4 regions of the Kitasatospora sp. NBC_00315 genome follow, and region 3 is predicted to be linked to each of the others. Evidence: riboswitches for the same ligand, from Rfam matches in the RefSeq annotation. Region 3 holds a riboswitch; each other region holds the start of a gene.
The links. Region 3 has a riboswitch for cobalamin ahead of OG823_RS12770 (ribonucleoside-diphosphate reductase subunit alpha). Riboswitches for the same ligand answer to the same signal wherever they lie in the genome.

Region 1: another riboswitch for cobalamin. It lies ahead of metE (5-methyltetrahydropteroyltriglutamate--homocysteine S-methyltransferase); the one in region 3 lies ahead of OG823_RS12770 (ribonucleoside-diphosphate reductase subunit alpha).
Region 2: another riboswitch for cobalamin. It lies ahead of OG823_RS09625 (cobalamin biosynthesis protein); the one in region 3 lies ahead of OG823_RS12770 (ribonucleoside-diphosphate reductase subunit alpha).
Region 4: another riboswitch for cobalamin. It lies ahead of OG823_RS29375 (CbtB-domain containing protein); the one in region 3 lies ahead of OG823_RS12770 (ribonucleoside-diphosphate reductase subunit alpha).

Annotation. Positions count from the first base shown of each region.
Region 1 is NZ_CP108025.1:6,894,448-6,901,605, forward strand. It holds gene OG823_RS28960 (glycosyl hydrolase) at 1-592, opposite strand, end outside; gene OG823_RS28965 (TetR/AcrR family transcriptional regulator) at 1,216-1,791, opposite strand; gene OG823_RS28970 (NADP-dependent oxidoreductase) at 1,862-2,755, shown strand; cobalamin riboswitch at 3,036-3,264, shown strand; gene metE (5-methyltetrahydropteroyltriglutamate--homocysteine S-methyltransferase) at 3,401-5,710, shown strand; gene OG823_RS28980 (2-hydroxyacid dehydrogenase) at 5,914-6,870, shown strand.
Region 2 is NZ_CP108025.1:2,422,554-2,429,711, reverse strand. It holds gene OG823_RS09630 (cobyric acid synthase) at 1-1,468, opposite strand, end outside; gene OG823_RS09625 (cobalamin biosynthesis protein) at 1,465-2,469, opposite strand; cobalamin riboswitch at 2,598-2,794, opposite strand; gene OG823_RS09620 (transcriptional regulator) at 3,105-3,815, shown strand; gene OG823_RS09615 (alpha/beta hydrolase family protein) at 4,127-5,251, shown strand; gene OG823_RS09610 (hypothetical protein) at 5,540-7,042, shown strand; gene OG823_RS09605 (phosphatidylcholine/phosphatidylserine synthase) at 7,145-7,158, opposite strand, start outside.
Region 3 is NZ_CP108025.1:3,195,775-3,202,932, forward strand. It holds gene OG823_RS12755 (glycosyltransferase family 2 protein) at 1-1,288, shown strand, start outside; gene OG823_RS12760 (glycoside hydrolase family 26 protein) at 1,285-2,343, shown strand; gene OG823_RS12765 (glycosyltransferase family 39 protein) at 2,340-4,142, shown strand; cobalamin riboswitch at 4,206-4,346, shown strand; gene OG823_RS12770 (ribonucleoside-diphosphate reductase subunit alpha) at 4,531-6,942, shown strand; gene OG823_RS12775 (ribonucleotide-diphosphate reductase subunit beta) at 6,978-7,158, shown strand, end outside.
Region 4 is NZ_CP108025.1:6,990,550-6,997,707, forward strand. It holds gene OG823_RS29360 (thioesterase family protein) at 1-569, opposite strand, end outside; gene OG823_RS29365 (metal-sensitive transcriptional regulator) at 850-1,116, shown strand; gene OG823_RS29370 (CbtA family protein) at 1,207-1,974, opposite strand; gene OG823_RS29375 (CbtB-domain containing protein) at 1,994-2,209, opposite strand; cobalamin riboswitch at 2,243-2,406, opposite strand; gene OG823_RS29380 (histidine phosphatase family protein) at 2,556-3,209, shown strand; gene OG823_RS29385 (hypothetical protein) at 3,384-3,605, shown strand; partial or broken gene ligD (non-homologous end-joining DNA ligase) at 3,643-4,527, shown strand; gene OG823_RS29395 (DNA ligase) at 4,762-5,619, shown strand; gene OG823_RS29400 (Ku protein) at 5,794-6,921, shown strand; gene OG823_RS29405 (DinB family protein) at 7,015-7,158, shown strand, end outside.

The DNA.
Region 1 (7,158 bases), 3.7 Mb from region 3:
CGGGGCGGTGGCCCCACCAGTTCCAGGACTCGTTCATCTCGTGCAGGGGACGGAACAGCACCGGCACCCCGGCGTCCTTCAACTGCTGGAGGTAGGGAACGGCTTCGTCGAGGCGCTGCTTCCATGCCAGGTTGAGGGCCGTGCCGTCGGTGATGATCTGGTTGAACTGGGCATCCGTGATGCTGGACTTGACGCCCCCGTCGAAGGCGCAGGAACTGCCGCCGGTGGGCGGGCAGACGTGCCACGTCAGCGCGACCAGGGAGCCGTTGGCCCATTCCGTTCTGGCCTGGTCGATCACGCTCTGACGGTTGGCGACGTCGGCGGCGTTGAACATCAGGTCGCCGCCCCACAGGCCCGGGTACTGGCCGGTGATGTCCTTGACCTGCTGGGTGTACTGGCCGGGAGCGCTCGCGGGCTCCTTGTTGTGCTGGCCGGACACGATGCTCGTGCCGGTGATGGATTTCAGGTAGGCCAGCACGTCCTGCTTGGCGGAGGCGGGGAAGGCCTGGGCCGTGGAGGGGGCCGTCAACAGTGCCAGCATGAGTGCCAGCAGGGCGGCCGGGGCGGTGGACCAGGTAAGTGCTCTGCGCATACCGGTTCGGCTCTCTCGTGTGGGGTCGGTCAGCCGTTGCCGTGGCCAGGACAGCGAGGGTGCTGCCGGCCGGTGCCGCCCCGGTCGTCGGGTCGCCGTGGCGGGGGCGCCGGGTGGGGTGGTGGAGGGGCCCGGCAGGGGCGGCCGCACGCGCGCGACGGCCGGGATCCGGCCGAGGCGCACGTGCGGCACTGGCATGACTTAACCGAGTAAGTGCCCCAGACCATAAGGTCGGGCCTTGTCGCTGTCAATGGATCGCGACGCCATCCGGCGGACGGAATTCCGGCCGGTTGTCCTCACCTGCGATGTCGTCAATCCGCCGGCGGGGCAGGCACGATGGCGGCAACTCCGGCGTCCGGTTCACTGCGGCCGCCCTGCCGCCCGCACCCCGCCGTCCGCATCCTGGCGCGGATGTCATCGCTGAACCGGGTAAGTTGCCCGGCCCGGCGCCGGGCTCGGCGGTCCACTGTTCAGGCCGGTCGGCCGAGTCCACCCGGTGTCCGAGTCGAGGACCCGGGCCGACGGGGGGCACCTGATCGGGCGAACGGATCCGGGAGGGGCCAACCGGGGCAAGCCGCATGCGTCGTGCCCCGGCCCCGGCCGCAGTGCGCGGGCGCCCCGGTTCAGGGCGCGGTGGCTTCCCAGGCCGCCTCGATCATCCGGAAGACCTCGTCCACCGTGGCCTCGGGATCGTCCGCCCGGCAGGCGAGCGCGTAGGCGTCGATGGCGAACCGCGCGGTCGCCCGGCAGGCCGTCGTACTCCGGGTCAGGTGGGGATCGGCGGCCAGTGCCGCTGCCAGCGCCTGCGCGTGACGCAGGCTCATCGACTCCTCGTACTCCCGCAGGGCGGGCGATCCCTCGATCATGCGTCGGACGGGTGCACTGCCCTCCGCCGTGCAGTGCCGCACCAGGGCCTGGACCTCGCGGTGCAGTGCCGGGACGGGCGGGTCGAGCGGAGGCCGGTCGATCACCGCCCGCGTGAGGCGCTGCTCGAAGTCCTGGTCGCGCTCGAACACCAGGGCCTCCTTCGAGGCGAAGTGGGCGAAGACGGTGGTGACGGCCACGTCGGCCTCGGCTGCCACGTCACGGATGCCCACGGCGTCGTACCCGCGCTCCAGGAAGAGGCGCAGCGCCGTGTCGGCGATCTTCTGGCGCGTCACGGCCTTCTTGCGGTCGCGGCGTCCGGGCGGCTCGGTCATGCCATGACCCTACCAGGTATGAATCAATAACTGTTGTGAAACACTAACTGTTAGGTCTATCTTCGGCCGCATGAGGAAAATCAGCTTCGCCGAGTTCGGCGGTCCCGAGGTCCTGCAACTGGTGGAAGCCGAGGAGCCCCACGCGGGCCCCGGTCGGATACGCATCGCCGTACGGGCGGCGGGTGTCAACCCCGTCGACTGGAGGATCCGGGAGGGCCAGGTTCTGGGAGCCCATCCGGTCGAGCTGCCCGCCGGGCTCGGACTGGACGCCGCCGGGGTGGTGGACGAGGTCGGTGAGGGCGTCGAGGGGGTCGAGGTCGGCGACCGCGTGTTCGGCGAAGGTGCCGACACGTACGCCGAATTCGCTGTGCTGTCGGCCTGGGCCCGGATGCCCGAGGGGCTGCCCTTCGAGGAGGCGGCCGGGTACCCGTCGGTGGTGGAGACCGCGCTGCGCGTCATCCGCGAGGTCGGCGTGCGGCCCGGCCAGACACTGCTGGTCAGCGGCGCGTCCGGCGGCGTCGGGTCGGCGGTGCTGCAGATCGCGCGCGCGCGCGGCATCGCGGTGATCGGCACGGCCGGGGCTGCGAACCAGGACTACCTGCGCGGCCTGGGCGCCCTCGCCACGACCTACCACGAGGGCTGGGTCGACCGGGTGCGGCTTTTCGGCCGGGTCGACGCGGCCCTCGACCTGGCCGGCTCGGGCGTCATCCGCGAACTCGTCGAGCTGACAGGGCACCCGCGCAAGGTCGTCTCCATCGCCGACCTCGGCGCGCCGCAGCTGGGCGTCCGGTTCTCCGGCGTGGCCGGGAGCGTGCCGGACGCGCTCGCCGAGGCCGTCGACCTCATCTCCACGGGCAGACTCCACATCCCGGTCGAGAAGTCGTACCCGCTCACCGAGGCAGCGGCGGCGCACACCGACAGCCGCCTCGGTCATACCCGGGGGCGCCGGGTCCTGGTCGTCTGAGGCGCGGCCCGCGCGGCATTCCGCAGCCGCGCGGCCCGCTCGGCGTCCCGCGCCGACCGGCCGGTCACCAGCGGGTGGGGGAGCGGCGTCGGACGAAGCGGGCAGACGCGCCTCGCCCGCCAGGGCGACCGCGGCGCCCTCCGCCGGGATCCGGTTCGGGCCGTCGGCCCTTCCGGGGGGCCGGTCGCCGCCCGGTGCGGAGGCGGCCAGGACATCGCCTGTCCCGCTCGTCGGTCCGGGCGGTGGGCGGGGGATCTCACGGACGCGCGGCCGGCGTACTAGGCTGTGGCTCGCAGTTGGTTCGCCCTGTCCGCCAGGCAGGTGCGTCGTAAGAGGGAACCCGGTGTGAATCCGGGACTGCCCCGCAGCGGTGAGTGGGAACGACCGCCGTCACATGCACTGGGCCCCAGCGGGGCCCGGGAAGCGACGGCCAGTAGGTGCCGGACAGGCCGAAGGCCCGACCGGTGTGCCCATGAGTCCGAAGACCTGCCACTGCCCGTGTGCGACCGCACGCGGTGATCTCGGTGACCTCGTGGGCGGGTCGGCGGAGCGGGCGGGCCCATCCCGGTGCCACGCCCCGACTGCTGTTCCTTCGTGCCCCCGTGCCCTCCCGGGATCGCAACGCGACTCGCGAAGGAGAGTTCCGTGTCACCGAGTTCGACCACACCGCCGGCCACCGTCCACGGCTACCCGCGTCAGGGCCCGAACCGAGAGCTGAAGAAGGCGATCGAGGGGTACTGGGCGGGGCGCGTCACCGCGGCCGACCTGCGCACCGCCGCCGCCGGGCTGCGCCGCGACACCTGGCGGCGCCTCACCGAGGCCGGTATCGCCGAAGTGCCCACCGGGGACTTCTCGTTGTACGACCACGTGCTCGACGCCACCGTCGCGGTGGGCGCCGTTCCGGAGCGGCACCGCGCCGCCGTCGAGGCGGATCCGCTGGACGGGTACTTCGCCATGGCCCGCGGCACCCAGGCGGTCGCACCGCTGGAGATGACCAAGTGGTTCGACACCAACTACCACTATCTCGTGCCCGAGTTGGGACCGGACACCGCATTCGCCGCCAACTCGTCCAAGGCGGTCGGCGAACTGCGCGAGGCGATCGCGCTGGGCCACACCGCACGGCCGGTCCTGGTCGGCCCGCTGACCTACCTGCTGCTCGCCAAGCCCGCCCCCGGGGTGGCGGCGGACTTCCGGCCGCTGACCCTGCTGGACCGCCTGCTGCCCGTCTACGCCGAGCTCCTGGCGGACCTGCGAGCGGCCGGCGCCGAGTGGGTCCAGCTGGACGAGCCCGCGCTCGTCCAGGACCGCAGCCCGGCGGAGTTGAACGCCGCGGCGCGGATCTACCGTGACCTCGGCGCTCTCGCGGACCGACCCAGGATCCTGGTCGCGACGTACTTCGGCCGAGCCGGTGAGGCCCTGCCGATCCTGGCCAGGGCCCCGATCGAGGGCGTCGCCCTCGACTTCACCGGGCCCGGCGCCGCCAACCTGGACGAACTCGCCGCCGTCGGCGGCCTGCCCGGCAAGCGCCTGGTCGCGGGGGTGGTGGACGGCCGCAACATCTGGATCAACGACCTGGAGAAGTCGCTCGCCACCCTGGCCACCCTGCTCGGCCTGGCCGACCGGGTGGACGTCGCGCCGTCCTGCTCCCTGCTGCACGTCCCGCTCGACGCCGACGCGGAGCGCGACCTCGACCCGCAGGTCGCCCGCTGGCTGGCCTTCGCCCGCCAGAAGACCGACGAGACCGTGCTGCTCGCCAGGGCCCTGAGCCAGGGCACGCACACCCTGACGGCCGAACTGGCGGCCAACCGCGCCGACCTGGCCTCCCGCGCCGCCTCCGCGCTCACCCACGACCCGGCCGTCCGCGCCCGGGCCGGCGCCGCCACGGCGGAGCACGCCCGCCGGGCCCGGACCTATCCCGAGCGGGCCGAGGCCCAGCGGGCCCGGCTGGGCCTGCCGTTGCTGCCGACCACCACCATCGGCTCCTTCCCGCAGACCACCGAACTGCGCACCGCCCGCGCCGACCTGCGCGCCGGGCGCCTCGGCGCCGACGGCTACCGCGAGCGGATGGAGGCCGAGGTCCGCGAGGTGATCGCCTACCAGGAGAAGGCCGGCCTGGACGTCCTCGTCCACGGTGAACCCGAACGCAACGACATGGTCCAGTACTTCGCCGAACAGCTCACCGGCTACCTCGCCACCAGGCACGGCTGGGTGCAGTCCTACGGCACCCGCTACGTCCGCCCGCCGGTCCTGGCCGGCGACATCTCCCGTCCGCACCCGATGACCGTCGACTGGTACCGCTTCGCACAGGATCTGACGGACCGTCCGGTCAAGGGCATGCTCACCGGCCCGGTCACCATGCTCGCCTGGTCCTTCGTCCGCGACGACCAGCCCCTCGCCGACACCGCCCGCCAGGTCGCCCTCGCCCTGCGCGAGGAGGTCACCGACCTGGAGGCCGCCGGCGCCGCCGTCATCCAGGTGGACGAGCCCGCCCTGCGCGAAACCCTCCCGCTGCGCGCCGCGGACCGCCCGGCCTACCTGGCCTGGGCCACCGGGGCCTTCCGTCTCAGCACCTCGGGCGTGCGGGCGGACACCCAGATCCACACCCACATGTGCTACGCCGAGTTCGGCGAGATCATGACCGCGATCGACGAGCTCGACGCGGACGTGATCTCCCTGGAGGCGGCCCGCTCGCACATGCAGGTCGCCCACGAGCTGGCCGGGGCCGGCTACCCCCGTGAGGTCGGGCCGGGCGTCTACGACATCCACTCCCCGCGGGTGCCCGGCACCGAGGAGGCCGCCGCCCTGCTCCGCGCCGGCCTGGCGGCCATTCCCGCCGAGCGGCTCTGGGTCAACCCCGACTGCGGACTGAAGACCCGCGGCTGGCCGGAGACCCGGGCCTCCCTGGAGCACCTGGTCGAAGCGGCGCGCCTGGTCCGGGCGGAGCTGACCGGCTGACGAGGACGCCGGGGACCGGCCGGGCGCCCGCACACGGCCCGGCCCGTCCCCGGCCCGTCCCCGGCCCGGCCCGGCCCCGGCACTCCCGGACGACGGCGCAGCCTGGACGGTGCCGCCCGGCCGGGCAACGGCTCTCGGACGGGGGGCACCGACCCCGGCGGCCGGGGTTTGCCGTCGCCGGTGATCGCTGTTGAGATCGGCTCATGAGCCCTTCGAGCGCCCGGCCCGCCGGCCCCCCGGCCAGGATCCTGCTTCCCTACCCGACCGAGCGGATCGGCCTGCCGGGGGTGGCGGCCGAACTGTGGGACGGCCGGGGCGAGGGCCCGCCCCGCAGGGTGCTCGACGAGGTGGAGTTCTTCGTCGTCCCGTACACCTTCGCGTCGGCGGCCGTGCCGCTGCTCGCGCGGATGCCCCGGTTGCGGATCGTGCAGAGCCTGTCGGCGGGCGTCGAGGGCCTGCTGCCGGCCGTGCCGCCCGGTGCGGCGCTCTGCAACGCCAGGGGCGTCCACGACGCGAGCACGGCCGAGCTCGCGCTCACCCTGATCCTCTCCTCCCTGCGCGGCCTGCCGGGCTTCGTCCGGGCGCAGGACGCCGGTGCCTGGCAGGGCGGATCGTTCGCCTCGCTCGCCGACCGTACGGTGCTGGTGGTCGGCCACGGCTCGATCGGCGCGGCCGTCGAGGAGCGCCTGGTGCCGTTCGAGTGCGAGGTGCTCAGGGTCGCCCGCAGCGCCCGGACGGCGGCCCGCGGGCCGGTGCACGCCCTCGCCGACCTCCCGGCCCTGCTGCCCCGGGCCGACGTCGTGGTGCTGACCGTCCCGCTCACCGACGGGACCAGGGGGCTGGTGGACGCGGCCTTCCTCGCCGCGATGAAGGACGGCGCCCTGCTGGTCAACGTGGCCCGTGGCGCCGTGGTGGACACCACGGCCCTCCTCGCCGAACTGCGCGGCGGCCGGCTGAGCGCCGCGCTCGACGTCACCGACCCCGAGCCGCTGCCCGCCGGCCACCCGCTCTGGCAGGCGCCCGGCACCCTGATCACGCCTCACGTGGGCGGCAACAGCTCCGCCTTCCTGCCCCGGGCCCTGCGCCTGATCCGCGCCCAGCTGGAGCGCTTCCTCGCCGGTGAGCCACCGAGGAACGTGGTGTCCCCGCCCGCCGGCTGAACCCGGCGGGTCGGCCGCGCCCGACCGGGGCCCGTTACGCCGTCGGAGGGGCGCGGCCGTCCCGAACGGACGAGCGGGGCGAGCCGCTCACCCCCGGACGGGCCGGCGCCACGGAGTGTGGCCCCGGTACGGGTACGGGTACGGGGCCGCCACCGGCGGGCGGCGAACGACGGGAGACGGCAGTGACATCGTCCGCGGACGAGCGCCCCGGACGCGGCCCGCGCTCCGCGCTCCGGCTCCCGCGCTCCGCGCTCCGGCTCCCGCGCTCCGCGCTCCGGGCTCCGTCGC
Region 2 (7,158 bases), 770 kb from region 3:
TCAGCCGCCACAGCGCGTCGGTGTCGGCATGCTCCGCGATCAGGTCGCCGAGCCGGTCCAGGCGCTGCTCGCGCGCCAGGGCGAACGAGGTGTCCGGCGCCGGCACGAACGCACGGCCGGCCAGCTTCGCGACCTCCCGCAGGAGTTCGCGGCGGAAGCCGTCGTTCTCCAGCACGCCGTGCCAGGTGGTGCCCCAGACCGCGCCGTGCCGGCAGCCGTCCAGGGCCCCGCCGCGGCCGTCCGAGACGAACGGCTCGCCGCCCTCGACGGCGACCACGCCGTGGTGGATCTCGTACCCCGCGACCGGCTGCCCGTACGCCTCGCCGACGGGGCGGGCGAGCACCTTCTCGGCTCCGAAGCGCACCCGGGCGGGCAGCAGCCCGAGGCCCTGGACGGCGCCGGCCCCCGACTCGACCTCGTCCACGATCTCGCCGGCCAGCATCTGGTAGCCGCCGCAGACGCCGAGCACCGGCAGGCCGGCGCCGGCCCGGGCCCGCAGCGCCGGCTCCAGGCCGCGCTCGCGCAGCCAGGCCAGGTCCGCGACCGTCGCCCGGGTGCCGGGCAGGATCACCAGATCCGCGTCGGCCAGCTCCTCGGGCCGGGTGGCCCAGCGGACCAGCACCCCGGGCTCCTGGGCCAGCGCGTCCAGGTCGGTGAAGTTGGACAGCCGGGGAAAGCGCACCACGGCCACCCGCAGCACGTCCGCGCCGTACGGGCCGCGGGCGTCCTCGCGGTCCACCACGGTCGAGAGGTCGAGCGAGTCCTCGGCGTCCAGCCACAGCCCCTTGAGCATCGGCAGGGTGCCGAGCACCGGACGGCCGGTCAGGCCGTGCAGCATCTCCAGGCCGGGCCGCAGCAGCCGGGCGTCGCCGCGGAACTTGTTGACGAACCAGCCGGCCACATGCCGCTGGTCCTCGGCGGAGAGCAGCGCGAGCGTGCCGTACATCGCCGCGAACACCCCGCCCCGGTCGATGTCGCCGACCACGACCACCGGCAGGCCGGCGGCGGTGGCCAGGCCCATGTTGGCGATGTCGCGGTCGCGCAGGTTGATCTCGGCCGGCGAGCCCGCGCCCTCGCAGACCACCACGTCGTAGCGGCCGCGCAGATCGGCCAGGCACTCCAGGGACCGTTCCAGCAGGACGGGCTTGCGCTCGCGGTAGTCCAGCGCGCCGACCTCGGCGACCGCCCGTCCGAGCAGCACCACCTGGCTGCGGCCGTCCGCGCCCGGCTTGAGCAGCACCGGGTTCATCGCCGCCTCCGGCTCGACCCCGGCCGCCTGGGCCTGCATCGCCTGCGCGCGGCCGATCTCGGCGCCGTCGGCCGTGACGAAGGAGTTGAGCGACATGTTCTGCGCCTTGAACGGCGCCACGCTCACACCCTGCCGGGCCAGCCACCGGCAGATCCCGGCGGTGACCACGCTCTTGCCCGCGTCCGAGGTCGTCCCGGCGACCAGCAGTGCGCCACTCAATTCAGGCCACCCTCTCGTTGACCGCCGACGCGTTGACCGCCGACTCGTTGACCGCCGGCCGTGCGGCGGGCGCCGCGCAGCAGGACGTGCCCGGCCACCGTGACGCCGAGGGCGAGCAGGCCGACCCGGCGGGACAGCAGGCAGGCCCGCTCGATGTCGTCCACCCCGACCGGTCGCAGCCCCTCGCCCAGCACCGGCCGGTGCTCGGTGCGCTCGCCGTATCGCAGCGTGCCGCCCAGCCGGACGCCCAGCGCGCCCGCGAAGGCGGCCTCGGCCTGGCCGGCGTTGGGGCTCGGATGGGCGGAGCCGTCCCGCCGCCAGATCTGCCAGGCGGTGGCCGGCCGCGGCGCGGCGCAGACCGTCAGCAGGGCGGTGAGCCGGGCGCCCGGCCAGCCCGCGAGGTCGTCCAGCCGCGCGGAGGCCCAGCCGAAGCGGGCGTGGCGCGGGGAGCGGTGACCGACCATCGCGTCCAGCGTGTTGACCGCGCGGAAGGCGAGCAGGCCGGGCACGCCCGCGAGGGAGCCCCAGACCAGCGCGTTGACCACCGCGTCGGCGGTGTTCTCGGCCACCGACTCCACCACGGCGCGGGCGATCTGCCGCTCGTCGAGCGAACTCGGGTCGCGTCCGCACAGGTGCGGCAGCCGGTCGCGGGCGGCCGCGAGATCGCCCGCGTCGAGGGAGCGTCCGATGGTGCGGGCCTCCCGGGTGAGCGAGGTGCCCCCGAGCACCGTCCAGGTCGCGGCGGCGGTGAGTGCGGCGCGCCCGGCGGGGGAGTGCCGAACCGCGCCCTGGGCCAGCGCGGCGCCGGCCGCGACCGCGCCGACGCAGAGCGCCGTGTAGGCGGCGCCGGCCGCTCGCCGGTCGCGCCAGAGCAGCCGCTCCAGCCGGCCCGCCGCGGTGCCGAAGGCGGCCACCGGGTGGCCGCGGCGGGGGTCGGCGAAGCCGGCGTCGGCGAGGTAGCCGGCGACGGCGCCGAGGGCGAAGGCCGCGCCGCGGTTCAGCCCGCGCACGGCGGGGGCGTGGTGGTGTGGTGGCGCTCTCGGCCGGGGGGCGTCCGGTCCGACGACGGCCGACGGGCGGCCCGGGCAGCCTGCATGGCGTGCGTGTCCTCACTCAGGGTCCGCGCCCTGGATCGACGTACCGGGGGCGAGAGTCTCCTGGCTTCCGGTACGGCACGCCCCCTGGGCCGGTCGCGGGCCCCGAGGGGCGGCTGCGGGCCTGCGGGAACGTGCTCCCCGGTGACAGTGGCGGGACCGCGCCGGATTCGCACCGGCTTCCTCTCCATTTGCCTCCGTTTGGCTGAAGGATCCCATCACGCTGTTCGACCGGGCGTCAACCGAGGCCACGGAGGGTTTGGTCACACGCCGGGCGCGTCGCCGGCACCGGCCCCGCCGCCGGGACCGGCCGCCCGGGCGGCCGCCTGACGGACCGACGGCCGCGCCACCGCCGCCCCGGCCGGGGTGGCGCTACCCGCGTAGTTCCCCTCGGCCGGGGAACCGTCACTACCTCCGAGCGGGGAGCCCGCCGGGCCGAGCGCCCCTGGAGGATTCACCAGTCGCGCCGGGGGGCCCGGTCGCCCGGCTTCGTGCGTTCGGCGACTGGGGCGGCCCGGGCACGGCCCGTACGGTCGACTCCCATGCGACCCAGACAGCCCTCCGCGACGCCGCTGCCCTTCTCGCCGAGGGCGGCCCGGGCGCACCGGGCCGGCCTGGGCCTGACCCCCGCTCAGGTGGCCGAGGGCATGGCCGCGCACGGCGTGCGGTTGCTCCCGGCCCACGTCCTGGGCTGGGAGAGCGGCGAGATCAGGCCGTCGGAGGACGAGTTCATCGCCCTGGCCCGGGCGCTGTGGTGCCCGCCCGTCCAGCTGATGGGCACCCGCCCGGCCTGTCTGCGCGACTTCCGGCTGGCCCGCGAGCTGAGCCGGGAGGAGGCGGCCCGCCGGATCGGGGTGGCGCCCCGGGCCTACCAGGCGGTCGAGGACGGCGGCCAGTGGGGCGGCGACGAGGACCGGACCTACGCCCTGGCCCAGGTACTGGGGCTGACGCTGCGGGACGTGGTGGCGGTGCTCGGGCGCGGGGAGGAGCTCGACCGGCGGCTGCGGCGCGGGGTCGACGGGCGGTGGCAGGCGCAGGTGAAGGCGATCGGGCGGATGGTGCCGGTGCCCGCGCAGACTCTGGGCGCCGTCCTGGCGCAACTGCAGGAGGAGTACCGGGTGACCGGGCACTGGGGCGCCGGCAGCTGGAGCTCCAGTGCCCGGAGCGGGCCCGAGCCGGCCCCGCAGAGCCGTCCGCTCGACGAGCGGTTCTGGGAGCTGATGGCACTGCGCCCCACCGACATACCGGTCTGACCGTCCTCCCGCGCCCTGCGCCCTGCGCCCCGCCCCCTGCCCGTGCCCCCTGCCCCCTGCCCCTGCCCCCTGTCCCCTGCGCCCTGTCCCCTGCGCCCTTGCTCCGCGGGTCCCTTGCTCCGCGGGCCCGCTCGGCTCGGCCCCGCTCGGCCCGGCCGGCCCGGGCCCCCTTCGGGCGCCGCCCGGCGTGCCCCGGACGGCCCCGCACCGGTGGCCGTCCGCCCGCGCGGCGCGTGGACTGGTGTGCGTATGCATCCGGGCCTCGGCCGGCGCCGCGGCACAGCAGCAGGCAGCAGAGCGGGGAGTGGGATATGCGCTGGGGAACCGCGGCCGTCGTGGCGGCCGCCGCGGCCGGGACGGGCATCGCCGTCCTGGCACTCGGACGCAGGGTGTCGGAGCGCGCGGTACATCCCCGCGCCGCCGCGGCGAAGGGCGCAAAGGGCGCGGCGCAGGTGAGGGTGCTGGGCCTGGCCGCCGGACGCGTCGTGCTCACCCCCACCCCGCAGACCACCCGCCCCGGCCGCTACGCCCTGGAGTGGGGCGGCGGGGGGCACGCGGTCGTCGGCGAGGTCCTGCAGAGCGACCGGCAGGGCGTCACCCGTCGGCTGGAGCGCGCCGACAACGGCACGCTGGACATCGGCACGGCCGTCCGGCTCACCCCCCGGGTGTACCTGGGCGACCCGGAGCGCGCGCTCGGGCTGCCCTTCATCGAGACCGCGTCCGAGGGCGAGTCCGGTCCGCTGCCCGCCTGGTACGTGGACGGCAGGCGGGGCACCTGGGTGCTGCTGGTGCACGGGCCGGGCGCCGACCGGCAGCAGACGCTCTGCGCGGTACCGCTGCTGCACCGGCTCGCGCTGCCGGTGCTCTCGGTCACCTACCGGGGGGACGAGGACGCGCCGGCCTCGCCCGACGGGCTCGGCCACTTCGGCGACACGGAGTGGCGCGACGTCGAGGCCGCGATCCGCCTCGCCCTCGACAGCGGCGCGGGCCGGGTCGTCCTCTACGGGTGGTCGCTGGGCGCCACCATGGCCCTGCAGACGGCGGCCCGCTCCGCCTGGGCCTCCGCGGTCAGCGGGCTGATCCTGGACTCGCCGGTGCTGGACCTGCCGGCCACCATCCGCCGGGAGGCGACCGGAGCGGGCGTCAGCGCCCCGCTCGCCGGGCTGGGCGCGCTGGCCGCCGAAGGGCGCTCCAAGGTGGACCTCGCGGACTTCGCCCGGCTGGCCCAGGGCACCGACCTCCAGGTGCCCACCCTGCTGCTGCACGGCACGGAGGACGCGGTCGCCCCCTGGGCCGCCGCCGAACGCCTCGGGAACCGGCGGGCGGACCTGGTCACCCTGCGGCCGGTGCCCGGGGCCGAACACGCCGCCCTGTGGAACGCGAACCCGGCCGGCTACGAGGAGAGCCTGCGCCGCTTTCTCACGCCGCTGCTCTGAACGGCCCCGGCGGCCGGCCGCCGAGCCCCGCAGACGGCTCCCGAGGGCCCGGGCGCTTGCCACGGCCCGGCACTCGCCACGGCCCGGCGCTCCCCACGGCGGGCCGCGCCGGTCGGTGGGCAGCCCGGCCGTCGTACTCCTGTCATGTCACATACATGCCATGTTCACCATCCGACGGCCCGGTTTGCGGGTGGTTGCCCGCTCTTGCGGCCTTCGGCGCCCCGGCTCCCCACAGACTCGCCGAACTCGATGTGACAGAACGCCCGTGCACGGGGAAGACTGCACGGCGTGACGTCTCGGAACCCGCGCGACCGTGATGCCCCGCTCCCGCCGACGATCGGTACCGGCGCGACGGTGACCCGTCTGCCCGGTACGGCCCACCGTCCCGACGGTGCGCGTCCGGGCGCTCCCGGCGCACCCCGCCGCCGTGGCCCCGCACCGGCCCCCGGGCGCGGGCGCGTCCCCGTACCCGAAGGCTTTCCGGCGCCGGCCGAGCTGGCCCCGCTGGCCCGCCGGATGCTCGTCGACGCCGTCCGGATCGCCCGCTGGGCGGGCGAGCTGGAGCAGGTCGACAAGCGCGGCGAGCTGCTGCCCGACGACGCCCGCGCGGCGGGCCGGGCACTGGCCATGACCGTCGGCGCCGCCGCCAAGGCCTGGGGGCAGGCCCTGCTGGTCGGCCTGGTCGAGCCCCGGGACGGCGGCGCGGCGCCCGGCTGGCGCCTGCACGCCTGGGAGCACGACGACGAGGCCGTCGTCCGCGGCTGGTCCGCGCTGTTCGACGCCTGGACCCTGCTGGCCCCGGTGCCGCCGGCCGCCCTGCGCGGGGTCTTCGCCGTGCTCGCGGGACAGGCCGTCGACCAGGCCCCCCAGCTGCTCTCCTTCCTGCACCTGGTGGACGGGCCGGTGGCCGAGAGCGAGCTCATGGAGCTGCTGCGCCGGGGCCTGGACGAGAGACGGCTCGGTGCCGGCGGCGCCACCGCCCTCTCGCCGGTGCCGCACGCCGCCTCCGCCGTCTCGGCCGTGCGCGGCACCTGCCGTGAGCCGCAGGTCGACACCCCGTCCGCGCCCTCCGACGTCGCCGCCGTGCTGGACTGGATGCTCGACGGCCTGGCCGCCGTCGGCGCCGTGGTCCGCCGGGACGAGGCGGCCGAACTCTCCCGCCTCGGGCACTGGGCCGTGCGAGCCAAGCTGGAGGAGATCTGCACCGTCGCGCAGACCGCCGCCGGGCACATCGAGCAGAGCGCCCGTGAGCTCCTCAACGCCTGCGCCGACTACTCGCCGGGCCCGGCTCGCGCGGAGTACCGGGCCTGGGTCGCGGCCCGTCCGGTGGACCGCGCCGTCGCCGAGCTGCTGGACGCCGCGCAGGGCGAGGACGCGCTGGTGCGCGGCCTGGCCTTCGAGGCGCTGCGGGTGGCCGGCGGCACCGCCGAGCAGGCCGTCCGGGCCGCCGTCGACGAGCCCGTGCTGCGGCCCTACGCACTGCTCTGGCTGGCCGAGCAGTCGGACGAGGAGAGCGTCTCCCCGGCCGACGTGCTGGGCGCCGAGGACGCCGCCTGGCTCTGGGTCGACACCGCCGCCGCCGTGCTCGACCACGGCGAGACGGGGCTGCTGGTCGGCCATGTGGAGGGCGCCTCGGCCGGGGATCCGGTCCGGCTGTTCGCGCGGGCCCGGCAGTCCGGCCACCCGCGGGCGGCCTCCGTGCTCACCGCCGTCTCCGGGGTGCACCCCGACCCGGCGGTGGCCCGGGCGGCCCGCCGCTCGGCCTTCTCGGTCCACAACGGCGGCGCGTAGCCCGCGCCCGCCGACGCCGACCCCGCGGTCGGCACCGGCGAACGCCGAAGGGGCCCGGATCCTGGCGGATCCGGGCCCCTTCGGCGTTGCGGTGGCTCTCGGTCAGCCGATGCGGG
Region 3 (7,158 bases):
CAAGGCGCACCGCACGCTGGTCCGGGGCTGGCGCCCGGAGCACTACCCGACCGTGGACGTCTTCCTGCCGGTGGCCGGCGAGCCGATCGAGGTGCTGCACAACACCTGGACCCACGTGGCCCGGTTGCGCGACCAGTACCCCGGCGAGGTCACCCCGTACGTGCTGGACGACAGCGACAGTCCCGAACTCGCCCAGATGGCGGTGGACTTCGAGTTCGTCTACGGCACCCGCAACAACCGGGGCTGGTTCAAGAAGGCCGGCAACCTGCAGTTCGGCTTCCGGAACTCCGACAGCGACTTCATCCTCATCCTGGACGCCGACTTCGCCCCTCGGGCCGACCTGTTGGAGGAGCTGCTCCCCTACATGGCGGCGGACCCGTCGGTCGGCATCGTCCAGTCCCCCCAGTTCTTCCGGATCCTCGACTCGCAGAACTGGATCGAGCGCGGCGCGGGCGCCGTGCAGGAGCTGTTCTACCGCACCGTCCAGGTCTCGCGGCAGCGCAACGACGGCGCGATCTGCGTCGGGAGCTGCGCCGTGTACCGCCGGTCCGCCCTGGTGGAGAACGGCGGGACCACCCTGATCGAGCACTCCGAGGACGTGCACACCGGGTTCGACCTGCGTCGGCTCGGATGGGACCTGCGCTACGTGCCGGTCGCCCTGGCCGCCGGGGTGTGCCCGGACAACGTCGGCGGGTTCTTCAACCAGCAGTACCGGTGGTGCTCCGGATCGATGAGCCTGCTGAGCAGCCGCAAGTTCTGGGAGACCAGGCTCCGGCCCCTCACACGGCTGTGCTACCTCTCCGGCTTCTTCTACTACATCCACACCGCGCTGTTCACCCTCATCACGCCGCTCGTCCCGCTCGTGCTGCTGCTGATGCGGCCTGACCTGATCCGCTGGGAGAACACCGCGCTGGTGCTCCCCGGCCTGGTCTACGCCACCCTGATATTCCCGCTCTGGCACAAGAACCCCTACCGGCTGGAGGCCTGGGCCGCCCGCATGATGTACGGCTGGGCCCACGTCTTCGCCATCTACGACATCCTGCGGCGCAACCGGATGGCCTGGCAGGCGACCGGCTCCAGCGGCGCCCGCAAGAACAGGACCCGGCGGTTCTGGATGGGCACGATCCTGTGGAGCGGGGGGACCGCGGTGCTGTGGGTGGGAGCGGGCATCTGGCGCATGCTCACCATGGGGCCGCTCGACTTCACCCTGGTGCTCGCGTCCGGCCTGTTCTACGCCGTCGTGGTGGGCCGCGTACTCGTCCAGCCGCGTCCCACGGAAGCTGTGTGATCACCGTGCCCGCCCGCAGTCCCCGATCCGCCGCCCGTCGTTCGCCCGCGCTGCTCGCGCTCCTGGTGGCCGGTCTGCTCCTGGCGACCGGCTGCGGTCCGGCGGATCCCGGCTTCGCCTCGGCGCAGAGCGGCGAGCTCGCCCCGCCGACACCCGGCGCCACCACCACCGCCGTCGCGCCGAGCGCCGTCGCCGGCCTCCCGTACAACGTCACACCGCTGCTCAAGCCGAGCCACAAGTACCTGGGTGTCGCACTGCCCGGCGTCCCGCTGTCGATGGACGCCCTCCCCGGCTACACCGCCTCGATCGGCAAGCAGCCGAACGTCCTGGAGTACTACGCCCGGTGGGGCGACGGTTTCGACACCCTCGGGGTCCGGAAGATCTACGACACCGGGGCCCTGCCGTACATGGCCTGGGAGCCGCAGTCCGACTCGCTGGCGTCGATCGCGGCCGGCCGGACCGACGACTACGTCAAGGGCGTGGCCAGGGCGACCGCCAAGCTCAACCTGCCGATCGCGATCAGCATCGCGCACGAGATGAACGGCGACTGGTACCCGTGGGGCCGGCAGGCCTCCAGCGCCGCCGACTTCGTCGCGGCCTGGCGTCACGTCCACGACCTCTTCAACGAGGCCGGTGCGACCAACGTGATCTGGGTCTGGAGCCCCAACATCATCATCCCCGCCCCCAACACCCGGCTGGCCCCGTACTACCCGGGCGACACCTACGTGGACTGGGCCGGCATGACGGGCTACTTCACCCTGAGCGGGCCGAAGACCTTCGACACCCTGTACGGCTCGACGATGACGGAGATCCGTACCTTCAGCAAGAAACCCTTCTTCATCAGCGAGACCGCCTCCGAGGGCGAGAAGCGCCGGCGTTCGGACATCGACCAGCTCTTCGGCGGTCTGGCGGCCCACGACGACGTCATCGGTTTCGTCTGGTTCAACATCGTGAAGCGGTCGGACTGGCGCGTCGAGACCTCGGCGCAGTCCCTCGAGGACTACAAGAAACGCGCCTCCGACCCTCGCTACGGCTTCGACATCCGGAACCCATGATGCCCCCAGAGACCGACTCCTGGTTCACCCCGCAGCCGCCGGCCCGGACCCCGCCCGACGAGGCCGGGCAGGCCCGGCACCCCCGTACCGAGGAGCACGGCGCTCAGTGGTTCGAGCCGGCCGGCGACGATCCGTCCGAGGACGCCGGGTACGCGCCCCGACCGGTCGGCCACGGCGGGTACGGTCCGGCCCCTGACGGACCCCGGAGCGCCGACGAGGCCCGGGCCGTCCAGGAGCCCCGGAGCGCCGACGAGGCCCGGGCCGTCGAGCTGGCGCCCTACCGGATCCCGCGCGTCCCCGACACCGGCTGGGATCCGGCCCCGAGCCCCCGGCGGCGCTGGATCGGCCGCGGCCTGCTGTTCGGTGTGCTGGCCATCCAGGCGGCGCTCTCGCTGCGTCTGAACAGCGCCGCGCACCCGGACGAGGCGGTCTCGCTGATCGTCGGCCGCCAGGAGCTGGCCCGGCTGAGCGACGGCACCGCGGTCACCACCGACCTGATCCACCAGGTCACCGGACTGCCCTGGCTGTATCCGCCGCTGGCCGGCTTCGGCGTGAACGCCAGCGGTGTGTTCGGGGCCAGGCTGATCAGCCTGGTCTTCGCCCTGCTCACCACCACCCTGCTCTACTCGCTGACCCGACGGCTCTTCAACGAGCGCGCCGCCATCTGCGGTGCCGGGGCGTACGCCGTCCTGCAGTCCACCGTGGTCGTCGGCTTCTACGCCGCGCCGGACGCCCTCGCCGTCATGCTGGTGGCGCTCGCGGCCTGGCTGATCACGCTCACCGCCCGGGCCCCGGTGGTCACCGTGCTGCTGGCCGCGCCGGCCGCGGCGCTGGCGGCCGCGGTGGAGTACGCCTCGGTGCCGGCGCTGCCCGTCCTGCTCGCGCTGGCCCTGATCACCGCGTGGCCGCACCGGGGCGCCCTCCCCGCCGTGCTGCGCTCCCTCCTGCTCGGGCTGGGAACCGTCGGCGTGCTGCTGCCCTTCGGCATTCCGGCGGCCGTCTGGACGCACGCGACGATCCCGGCCCGAGGGACGCAGTCGGCCGGGTCGATCCTCCTCGCCGCCGTCCAGTGGGGCGGTCTGTTCACCGTGCTCGCCATCGCCGGAGCGGTCGCCTACGTCCGCCGGGAGCGGATGAACGAATCCCCCGACACCGACGCCGTCACCGCGTCGCGCCTGCGCCGGACCGCGCTCGGTGCGACCCTGTGCGCGGCGGCGCTGCTGATCCCCGCGCTGCACGCGTACCAGAACTCCTCGGCGGTGATGTTCCGCCACATCGGCTTCGGGATGCTCTTCGCGGCCCCGCTGGCCGGGGTGGGCATCACCCGGCTGGTCGGCGCGCACTTCCGCCACCCCCAGCTGGGCATCCTGGTCTGGGTCGCACTGCTCGCCCTGGGCCTGGACCAGGCGGCCCTGAGATTCCAGAACGGCCCCGACTCCGGCAGCCTGATGGGTGTCCTGCGCGCGAACGCCACGCCCCAGGGCCACTACCTCACCGAGGTCGACGGCCTGCCGGAGTACTACCTGGGCGGCGTCTCCCGGCCCGAGCAGTGGGTCTCGGCCCGGGCCGGGACGGACTACCAGGATCCGGCCGGGGTGAGGCACCAGGGACAGGACGGCACCGCGGCCGCCATCCGGGACGGCTACTTCACCCTGGTGGTGCTCGACAGCACCGCGCCGGCCGCCGTGACCAAGGTCATCACCGAGGCCGTCGAGAGCAGCGGGCGCTACCGTCTGATCGCGCAGTTCACCTCCACGACGGTCGACTCGGGCACCTACCGTGTGTTCCTCATGCACTGAGTGCAGCGACCGGCTTCCTGTGCGCAACACGCCAGTCGCCACTACATATGGGGCCGCGATAGTCAGCCGCCACTACATGTATGCTTTCCCTCGCTGTCGAAGCAGGGGAACCCGGTGGAAATCCGGGACTGCCCCGCAGCGGTGAGCGGGTGGCTGGGCCAGCATCCGCAAGTCCGATGACCTGCCGACGGTGTGCTCCAGGGCGTCCCCGCAGTCGCCAGCAGCACAGCAGTGACGTCCGGGCCTCGCGGGTGGGCCAGGGGGGTGATGTGCGCGCGCCGTCAGGTGTCCGCGCTGCGCTCCCCTGCGCCCAGACGGTCCGGTCCGCCCCCTCGCCGACCGCCGCCGCCAGGAGAGAAGCGCCTTGACCACCGCTGCCTCAGCCACCCTGCCCGCCCAGGGTTCCAGCACCTCCGCCCCGTCCGACCCGAAGGTCTCCGACCCGGGCGGAGCGCTCCTGCGGCTGCTGACCGACCGCAGCGCCGACCTGCCCGAGGTCGACCCCGGCCACGTCGCCGCCGCCGCCCTGCGCGGCCGCAACGCCGGCTCCGACTTCGCGGAGCTGCGCGGGCTGGCCGTCGAGGCCGCCGCGTCGATGATCGCCGAGGACCCGCAGTACTCGAAGCTCGCCGCCCGCCTGCTGGCGCTGGAGATCCAGGACGAGGCCGTCGGCCAGGGCGCCGTCTCCTTCTCCGCCTCGATCACCGTCGGCCACGCCGAGGGCCTGATCGGCGACGCCGCCGCCGCGTTCGTGGCGAAGCACGCCGACACGCTGGACGCGCTGATCGACCAGCGGGGCGACGACCGCTTCGAGTACTTCGGCCTGCGCACCGTGCAGTCGCGCTACCTGCTGCGCCACCCGATCACCCGCAAGGTGGTCGAGACCCCGCAGCACTTCCTGCTCCGCGTCGCGTCCGGCCTGGCGGTCGGCGACGACGAGCAGGCGGTGCGCGAGGTCGCCGAGCTGTACGCGCTGATGAGCGCGCTCTCGTACCTGCCGTCCTCGCCGACCCTGTTCAACTCGGGCACCCGGCACCCGCAGATGTCCAGCTGCTACCTGTTGGACTCGCCGCTGGACAACCTGGACTCGATCTACTCGCGCTACGCGCAGATCGCCCGGCTCTCCAAGCACGCCGGCGGCATCGGCCTGTCGTACTCCCGGATCCGCTCGCGCGGCTCGCTGATCCGGGGCACCAACGGCAAGTCCAACGGCATCGTGCCGTTCCTGCGCACCCTGGACTCCTCGGTGGCGGCGGTCAACCAGGGCGGCCGGCGCAAGGGCGCGGCCTGCGTCTACCTGGAGACCTGGCACGCGGACATCGAGGAGTTCCTGGAGCTGCGCGACAGCACCGGCGAGGAGGCGCGGCGCACCCACAACCTGAACCTCGCGCACTGGATCCCGGACGAGTTCATGCGCCGGGTCAACGCGGGCACCGACTGGTCGCTGTTCTCCCCGGCCGACGTCCCCGAGCTGGTCGACCTGTGGGGCGCCGAGTTCGACGCCGCCTACCTGGCGGCCGAGGCCGAGGGCAAGGCCCAGCGCACCATCCCCGCGCAGACGCTGTACGCCCGGATGATGCGCACCCTGGCGCAGACCGGCAACGGCTGGATGACCTTCAAGGACGCCTCCAACCGCGCCGCCAACCAGACCGCCGTGCCGGGCCGCACCGTGCACTCCTCGAACCTCTGCACCGAGATCATCGAGGTCACGGACGACTCCGAGACCGCCGTCTGCAACCTCGGCTCGGTCAACCTGGGCGCCCACGTGGCCCCCGGCGCCACCTCCGCCGACCTGCTGAACGCGATGGACTGGGAGCGGCTGGACACCACCGTGCGCACCGCGGTCACCTTCCTCGACCGCGTGGTGGACATCAACTTCTACCCGACCCCCGAGGCCGGCGCCTCCAACTCCCGCTGGCGGCCGGTGGGCCTGGGCGTGATGGGCCTGCAGGACGTCTTCTTCCGGCTGCGCCTGGACTTCGACTCCGCCGAGGCCAAGCGGCTCTCCACGCTGATCTCCGAGCGCATCATGCTGGTCGCCTACGAGCGCTCCAGCGAGCTGGCCGAGCAGCTGGGCCGGCACGAGGCGTACGCGGAGACCCGCGCCGCGCGCGGTCAGCTGCACATCGACCACTTCGAGACGGCCCCGCAGTGGGCGGAGCGCTGGAGCGCACTGCGCGCGCGGATCGCCGCGACCGGCCTGCGCAACTCGCTCCTGCTCGCCGTCGCACCGACCGCCACCATCGCCTCGATCGCGGGCGTCTACGAGTGCATCGAGCCGCAGGTGTCCAACCTGTTCAAGCGCGAGACCCTCTCCGGTGAGTTCCTCCAGGTCAACCCGTACCTGGTCCGCGAGCTGAAGGAGCTCGGCGTCTGGGACGCGCAGACCCGGGACGCGCTGCGCGAGGCCAACGGCTCCGTGCAGGAGCTCAACTGGCTGCCCGTCGAGGTGCGCTCGCTGTACCGCACCGCGTGGGAGCTGCCGCAGCGTGCGCTGATCGACCTGGCCGCCGCCCGGCAGCCGTACATCGACCAGAGCCAGTCGCTGAACCTCTTCATGGCCGCGCCCACCATCGGCAAGCTCAGCTCCATGTACGCGTACGCCTGGAAGGTCGGTCTCAAGACCACCTACTACCTGCGCTCGCGCCCGGCGACCCGGATCGCGCAGGCGGCCTCCGGCGCGGCCCGCGCGGCGGTCCCGGCCCCGGTCTCCGTGCCGACCCCCACCCTCACCCCGGAGGAGGAGGCGGCGCTCGCCTGCTCCCTGGAGAACCCCGAGTCCTGCGAGGCCTGCCAGTGAGCACCCCCACCCCCGAGACGCCCGGCCGCGAGAAGATGCTGCTCGACCCGGGCTTCGAGCTGACGCTGCGTCCGATGCGCTACCCGTCGTTCTACGACCGGTACCGGGACGCGATCAAGAACACCTGGACCGTCGAGGAGGTGGACCTGCACTCCGACGTCGCCGACCTCGCCAAGCTCAGCGAGGGCGAGCGGCACATGATCGGCCGGCTGGTCG
Region 4 (7,158 bases), 3.8 Mb from region 3:
CGCTGGCGTCCCCAGGCCGTCCCCGGCCCGGAGCTGTCGAACCCCCGGCCCGGTTCGAACCGCCACTCGGTGGCGGCGAGGTAGCCGTCGGGGTGGGCGCCGGTCATGGTGGGCGCCGGCCTGCGCCCCGGAAGTGGCAGCGGTGGCGGCCCGGGCACCGGGCGCAGCGCGGGCGTGTCGGCCGGGCTCGCGACCATCCGCCAGGCCCGGGCGAGCAGCACCGGCCGGCCGTCGGAGGTGATCTCGCCCTCCAGCAGCTCGGTGCGCCCGCCGCCGCGTACGGTCCGCACGGCGACCTCCAGCTCGCCCACCGGCACCGGATACGGCAGCTCCACGGTGATCCGGGCGATCCGCAGGCCCGGCCGGGCCGCGTGCCGCTCCAGCGCCCGGCCCAGCAGCGCCGAGGGCGGGCCACCGTGCTGGGTCTTCGGACTCCACGGTCCGGCGGTGGCCGCCGTGCTCTCGTAGCGGCCCGGCCCCAGCGGCCGGTAGAAGGCCTCGGGCAGCGGCGCCGGTGCCCGGCCGGCTGCCGGATCCGGCGTCGGTTCGGGCGTCGGCGCAGCGGTCATCTGTGAGCTCCTTCACCGGATCCTGGGCGTCCGCGCGGGCTTGACGGTGCCTCATGCACCCCCGTGCACGGGGGCCCGGCCCGCGTCGCGGCACCGGCTCCCACAGTACGCCCGCCCGACACCACGGCCGCCCGGTCGCTTCGTCCGGTCGCTTCGTCCGGTTCCTCGGTGCGTGCAAACCGCCGCTCTCCCGGTGCGCCCTGGAGACCGACCGCGCCAAGGGTCGGTCGGCCCGATACCCCAGGGGGTACGATGGGTGCACACCACGAGGAGGAGCGACATGACTGTGGACGAGGAGGCCGTCGGCGCCGTCCTGAACCGCCTGCGGCGCGCCCAGGGGCAGCTCAACGGGGTGATCGCGATGATCGAGGCCGGCCGCGACTGCAAGGACGTCGTCACCCAACTCGCCGCGGTCTCAAGGGCGCTGGACCGAGCCGGGTTCAAGATCGTGGCGAGCGGGATGCGGCAGTGCCTGGCCACCGCCGACGGGGAGGCCCCGCCGATGACCGAGGCCGAACTGGAGAAGCTGTTCCTCGCCCTGGCCTGATCCGGGCTCGGCGGCAGGAGACGCCGAAGGCCGGTGGACGCGGCGTGAGGTCGCGTCCACCGGCCTTCTCGGACCGTGCGGTCGTGCGGGTCAGACGGCGCCGGTGACGGCCTCCGGCGCGCCGGAGCGCTCGGCGGCCGGGGCCGGCCTCGGCACCAGCAGGCGTTCGGCCAGGTACCCGAAGAGCAGGCCGAAGGATGCCCAGAGGGTCAGTTGGATGGCGAGCGCGGACAGTCGGAACTGCCACAGCAGGGTGGCCGAGAAGTCCTCCGGCACCTCGTTGATCGCCGGGAGGAACACGTACGCCAGGCCGACGGCGGCACCGAAGGCGACGATCGCCGCCGCGGTGGCGTTCCAGTTGCCCAGGCGGGGCGCCAGCCGCTTGCCGACGATCACCGCCGCGACCGCCAGCAACACGCTGAGCAGCATCATCAGGAAGTACAGCGTGGTGCGTTCGCCGATCGTCGCGGGATCGCCGATGGACGGCGGGTTGGCCGGGTACTTGAGGAACGGCACCAGGTAGACCGCGACCAGCGCCGCACCGGAGAGCAGGGCGGCGGTGGCACGCGGGCCGAAGCGGCCGATCCGGCCGAGTGCGAAGCAGTAGCCCAGTGCGGCCAGACCGCCGAGCGACACGCCGTAGACGAGAACGCCCGTGGCCAGCCCGGCAGTTGACTGGAGGGCCCGGCTGACGAGCTCGACCTCGCCGTGGTCGTGGCTGTGCGCCTCCTCGAAGGCGATCGCCGCGTCCACGTGCGGTTCGCCCATCAGGTAGGCGACCACCAGGGCGAGCAGCCCCGCGCCGAGGCCCGCGAGCATGCCGCGGACCAGCAGGGATCTGACAGTTGTGGAGTTCATGCGCAGGGTTCCCCCGGGATCAGTGGCAGGGGAAACCGAGCAGGTGGCGGCCGTCGTGCACCCATTCGTGGACGCTCGCGCCGGAGATGAGGGAGGTGGCGCCCTGCTCGGCGCCGACGAAGTAGATCAGTGCCAGCATCAGGATGCCGAAGAACACCGCCCAGGGCAGGATCGCCTTGACGGGCAGGGTCAGAGGGGCGGCCGGAACGGCCGTGGGGGCAGCGGTGTGCGCCATGATCAGGACCTCCTCGGGAACTCGCGTCCCGCTAGATGGTGCAGAGACGACGGCATCGGGTCTGACTCCCCGACAGGCACCTCCCAGGTGGGCGGTTCCGCGGGCTTACAGTGGCGCGACCGTGCCGGATTCTCACCGGACTTCCGTCATACCGTCGTCGTATCGGGCTCGAAGGTACCGTCTGCGGGCGGGCCCGCCAAGGGCGCGCGACCGCCCGGCCGGGTCACGCCCCCGGCCGACGGGCGCCCCGAGCGCCGGGTGTACGGAGCGACTCGGGTCCACGGCAACGGAGTTGGACAGAACGGAGAGAGCCTTGACGGTACGCGTGAGCTTGGTCTCAGCAGCGATGAGCACGGCGCTGCGGGAGGCGCGCTTCGACGCCGACGGGCCGTTGGACCCGGTCGGCCTGCGGCAGGCCCGGGACGCCGCGCCGGCCTTCCCGGCCGGCCGGCACGCCCTCAGTTCGCCGTCCGCCCGCTGCGCGGCGACGGCCGGGGCGCTCGGCCTGAAGGCGGATCCGGTGCCCGGGCTCGCCGGCTGCGCGATGGGGCGCTGGACCGGGCGGACGCTCACGGAGGTGGCCGCCGTCGAGCCGGACGCGCTGGCCGGCTGGCTCGCCGACCCGGCCGTCGCCCCGCACGGCGGGGAGAGCCTGCTGGAGTTCCTCGCCCGGGTCGGATCATGGCTGGACGGGCTCACCTCGGACCGGCTCGCCTCGGACCGGCTCGCCACGGACCGGCTCGCCACGGACCGGCTCACTACGGACGGAACGAGTACGGACGGAACGCGTACGGACGAAGCCGGCTCCGCCGTGCGCGGGCCACTGCTCGCCGTGGTCGAGCCCGACGTGGTCCGGGCCGCGGTGCTGCACGCACTGGGCGTACCCGGGCCCGCCTTCTGGCGCCTGGACGTCCGGCCGCTCTCCGTCACCGAGCTGAGCGGCCGGGCCGGACGGTGGAACGTGCGGTGCGGTGGCCCGGCCGACGGGGCGGCCGGCTGAGCCGGCGGTGAGGTCTGCGTGCGGTCGGGACGGGACGGGACGGGGACGGAGACGGGGGCACGCGGTCCGTCCGTCCCCCGGTTGGCCGATCGGGATGGCGACGGACCGGCGCCGGCCGGAGCCTGGGTGGCATCGACCCCGCCCGTGCGACCGTTCCCGTGAAGGAGCCCCGCCATGACCGTCACCGCCGACCTCGACAAGGTCCTGGACAAGAAGTACGAGAACCTGAGCCTGCCGGAGGTGCTGGACGCCCCGGTCGCCGCGCTGGCCGGGGTCACCGACGCCCACGGCGAGGCGCTCGCCGCGCTGAAGATCAAGACCGTCGGCGACCTCGGCCGCAACAAGTACGTCCGCTGGGCGGTGGCCATGGCCGACCTCCAGGACCGGACCCACTGACCGCCGCTCACGACGCCCGGCCCGGTCGGCGGTCGCCGTGCCGGTGACGGTGGTCGAGGGGCGCCGGCTCTCGCTGTCCCATCTGGAGAAGGTCTACTTCCCGCAGACCGGGACGCTCAAGGGAGAGGTGCTCCGCTACTACGCCGAGGTGCAGTCCGCCCTGCTGCCGCATCTGCGGGACCGGCCGCTCTCCTTCCTGCGCTGCCCCGAGGGCGTGGAGGGAGAGCGCTTCTTCGCCAAGAGCCCGCCGGCGGGCACCCCCGGCTGGGTGCGCACCGCCGAGGTGCCCAGCAGCGCCGGGGGTCTGCGGCAGGTGCTGATCGAGGACGCGGCCGCGCTGATCTGGGCGGCCAACCTCGGCTGCGTCGAACTGCACGTACCGCAGTGGCACGCCGCGCGGCCCGCCGTGGCCGACCGGCTGGTGCTCGACCTCGATCCGGGCGACGGCGCCGACATCCTGACCTGTCGCGCCGTCGCCGGGCTGCTGCGCGAGCGCCTCGCCGCCGACGGTCTGACCTGCTGGGTGAAGACCTCCGGTTCCAAGGGCCTGCACCTGCTGGTGCCGATCACCCCCACGCCCAGCGCGGACGTCTCCGCCTATGCGAAGGCCGTGGCGGCAGAGCTGGAGCGGGAGCATCCGGAGCTGGTGGTGCACACCATGGCCAAGGCGCGCCGGGTCGGCCGGGTCCTGGTCGACTGGTCCCAGAACGCCGCCAGGAAGACCACCGCCGCCCCGTACACCGTTCGGGCCCGGCCCCGCCCGACCGTCTCCACGCCGATCGGCTGGGAGGAGCTCGACCGGGCCGCCGGCGCGGAGGACCTCGTGTTCACCATCGCCGACCTGCCGGACCGGATCCGCGCCCTCGGGGACCTGCTCGCGCCGCTGCTGCTGCCCTCGCACGCCCGCCCGCTGCCGGGAGGCGCCGTCCCGGCCCGGGCTCCGGAACCGGCGCCCGCACCGGGCGGACGGGCGGGATCGAGGAAGGTGGCCGCAGCGGGGGAGCCGGGAACGGCGGGATCGAGGAAGGCGGCCGCAGCGGGGGAGCCGGGAACGGCGGAGCCGCCGGCACCGGAGCAGCCGCCGGGAACGCCGGACCCGGCGCGGCCGCCGCGATCGCCCACGCCGTCGGCCCCGCTGGAGCCGCCCGTCGACGTGATGCGCCCGGCCGCCGTGCCGGAACTGCCGCCGGAGGACGGACTCGGCGGCGCCGGGGTGGTCTACGAGCTCAAGCTGGACGGGTTCCGCTGCGTCGCGTTCGCCCGCGGCGGACGCGCTCCCTACCTGCAGTCGCGCTCCGGCCGCGATCTCGGCGCCGACTTCCCGTCCATCGCCGCCGCCGTCGGCCGGCTGCCCGACGGGCTCGTCCTGGACGCCGAGCTGGTCGCCTGGCGGGACGGGCGGTTCGCCTTCGAGGAACTGCTGCGCACACCCGCCGCCCGCGAGGCGGACCAGGTCGTGCTGGGCCTGATCGCCTTCGACGTGCTCGCGCTGCCCGGGGGCCGGGACGTGCGCCGGCTGCCGCTGGCGGAGCGTCGCCGACTGCTCGCCCAGGTGCTGGACGGCGTGCCGCCGCCCGTCCAGGCCGTCCTGGCGACCACCGACCGGGCCGAGGCGCTGGCCTGGGTCGGCCGGCTGGCCGGGACGGGGGTCGAGGGCATCGTCTGCAAGAGCGTCGCCTCGGCCTATCGCGCCAGGGGCGCCGGGCAGGTCTGGGTGAAGTACCGCCCCGGCGACACCCTGGACGCGACCGTCACCGCGCTGACGGGCACCCCCACCCGGCCCCGGGCCCTGCTGCTGCGCCTGGCGGACGGCAGCACCGCGCTCAGCTCGCCGCAGCTCACGCCCGCCCAGGCACGCCGGGTCGCCGAGGCGGTCGCCGGAGCGCTGGGGGAGCCCCGGGAGGACCCGGAGCACGGGACGCTCCACCCACTGCGGACCCCGCTGCGGGCCGAGATCACGATCGGTACCGGCCGGGCGGCCCGGGCCCGCTTCGTGCGGCTCCGCGGCGACTGAGCCCGGCCCGCAAGTGACTGAGCCAGACCCGCGAGCGGGTACGCCCGACCCGCCAGCGGGTACGCCCGGCCCGGGGGGCGCGTTCGCCCGGCCCGCGAGCGGCATCAGGGGAGGTCGTGGTCCCATGGAGTGTGCGTCCCGTGGAGTGCGCGGGGGTTCGAGAGGAGGCCGGTGATGGCCCGACCGATCTGGAGCGGAATCCTGAGCTTCGGCCTGGTGTCCGTGCCCGTCTCGCTGTACGCCGCGACCGAGGACCACACCGTGCACTTCCGGCAGATCCAGCGCGGTACCTCCGACCGGGTGCGCAACCTCCGGGTGAACGAGCGCACCGGCAAGGAGGTCGCGTTCGGCGACATCGTGAAGGGCTTCGAGACCTCCGAGGGCGAGTACGTGGTGGTGGAACCGGAGGAGCTCGAGCAGATCTCCCCGGGGCGCTCCAGAACCATCGAGATCACCGGCTTCGTCGATCTGGACCAGGTGGAGCCGATCTTCTTCGACAAGACCTACTACCTCGGCCCCAAGGGCAAGGAGTACGCGAAGGTCTACGCCCTCCTGCAGCAGGCGCTGCAGCGCTCCAACCGGGCCGGGATCGCGATGTTCTCGATGCGCGGCAAGGAGTACCTGACCGCCGTCCGCGCCGACGACGGGATCCTCACCGCCCACACCATGCACTTCGCCGACGAGGTCCGCGACCCGCGCCGGGAGATCGGCAACCTGCCCGAGGGCGACGCGGCGCTGAGCGACCGCGAACTGAGCATGGCGGAGCAGCTGATCGACATGCTCGCGGTCGAGTGGAATCCCGACGACTACCGCGACACCTTCGAGGAGAAGGTGCACGAGCTGATCGCCGCCAAGCAGGCCGGCCAGGAGTTCGAGGCCCCCGAGGCCGCGCCCCGGCCCAGCAACGTCATCGACCTGATGGACGTGCTCAGCCGCAGCCTGGAGTCGGCCGGCCGGCCGGGGGAGTCCACCTCGGCCGGCTCCGGCTCCGGCACCGGCTCCGGCACCGGCCACGCGAGCGGGGCCGGCAACGGCGCCGGTCAGGCGAGCGGCAACGGCGCCGGGAACGCGAACGGGCGCAGGCGCAAGGCCCCGGCCGCCGAGCCGGAGCCGGCCGGGGGCGAGGACCTTTCCGGGCTGACCAAGGCCGAGCTCTACCGGCGGGCCACCGAGATCGAGCTCCCGCACCGCTCCACCATGACCCGGGACCAGCTCCAGGAGGCCCTGGAGAAGGCGGCTGCCGAGGCGGCCCCCGCGGCGGCGCCGGCCAAGGCCAAGCGGCATCTGCGCGCCGCCTCCTGACGGGCCCCCGATAGCCTGTCCGCGTCAAACGCCCCGCCGGCGGGTGCCCGCGCCGCGGGTGGGGCGACTCGGCGCGACCGGAGGGATGCAGCAGTGACCACCGAACGGATCGGCCCGCCACTGATCGGCGGCGAACGTGAGATGCTGCGCGCCTTTCTGGACTACCACCGCGCGACGCTCGCGATGAAGTGCGACGACCTCTCCGACGAGGACCTGCGCCGCCGGTCGATGCCGCCC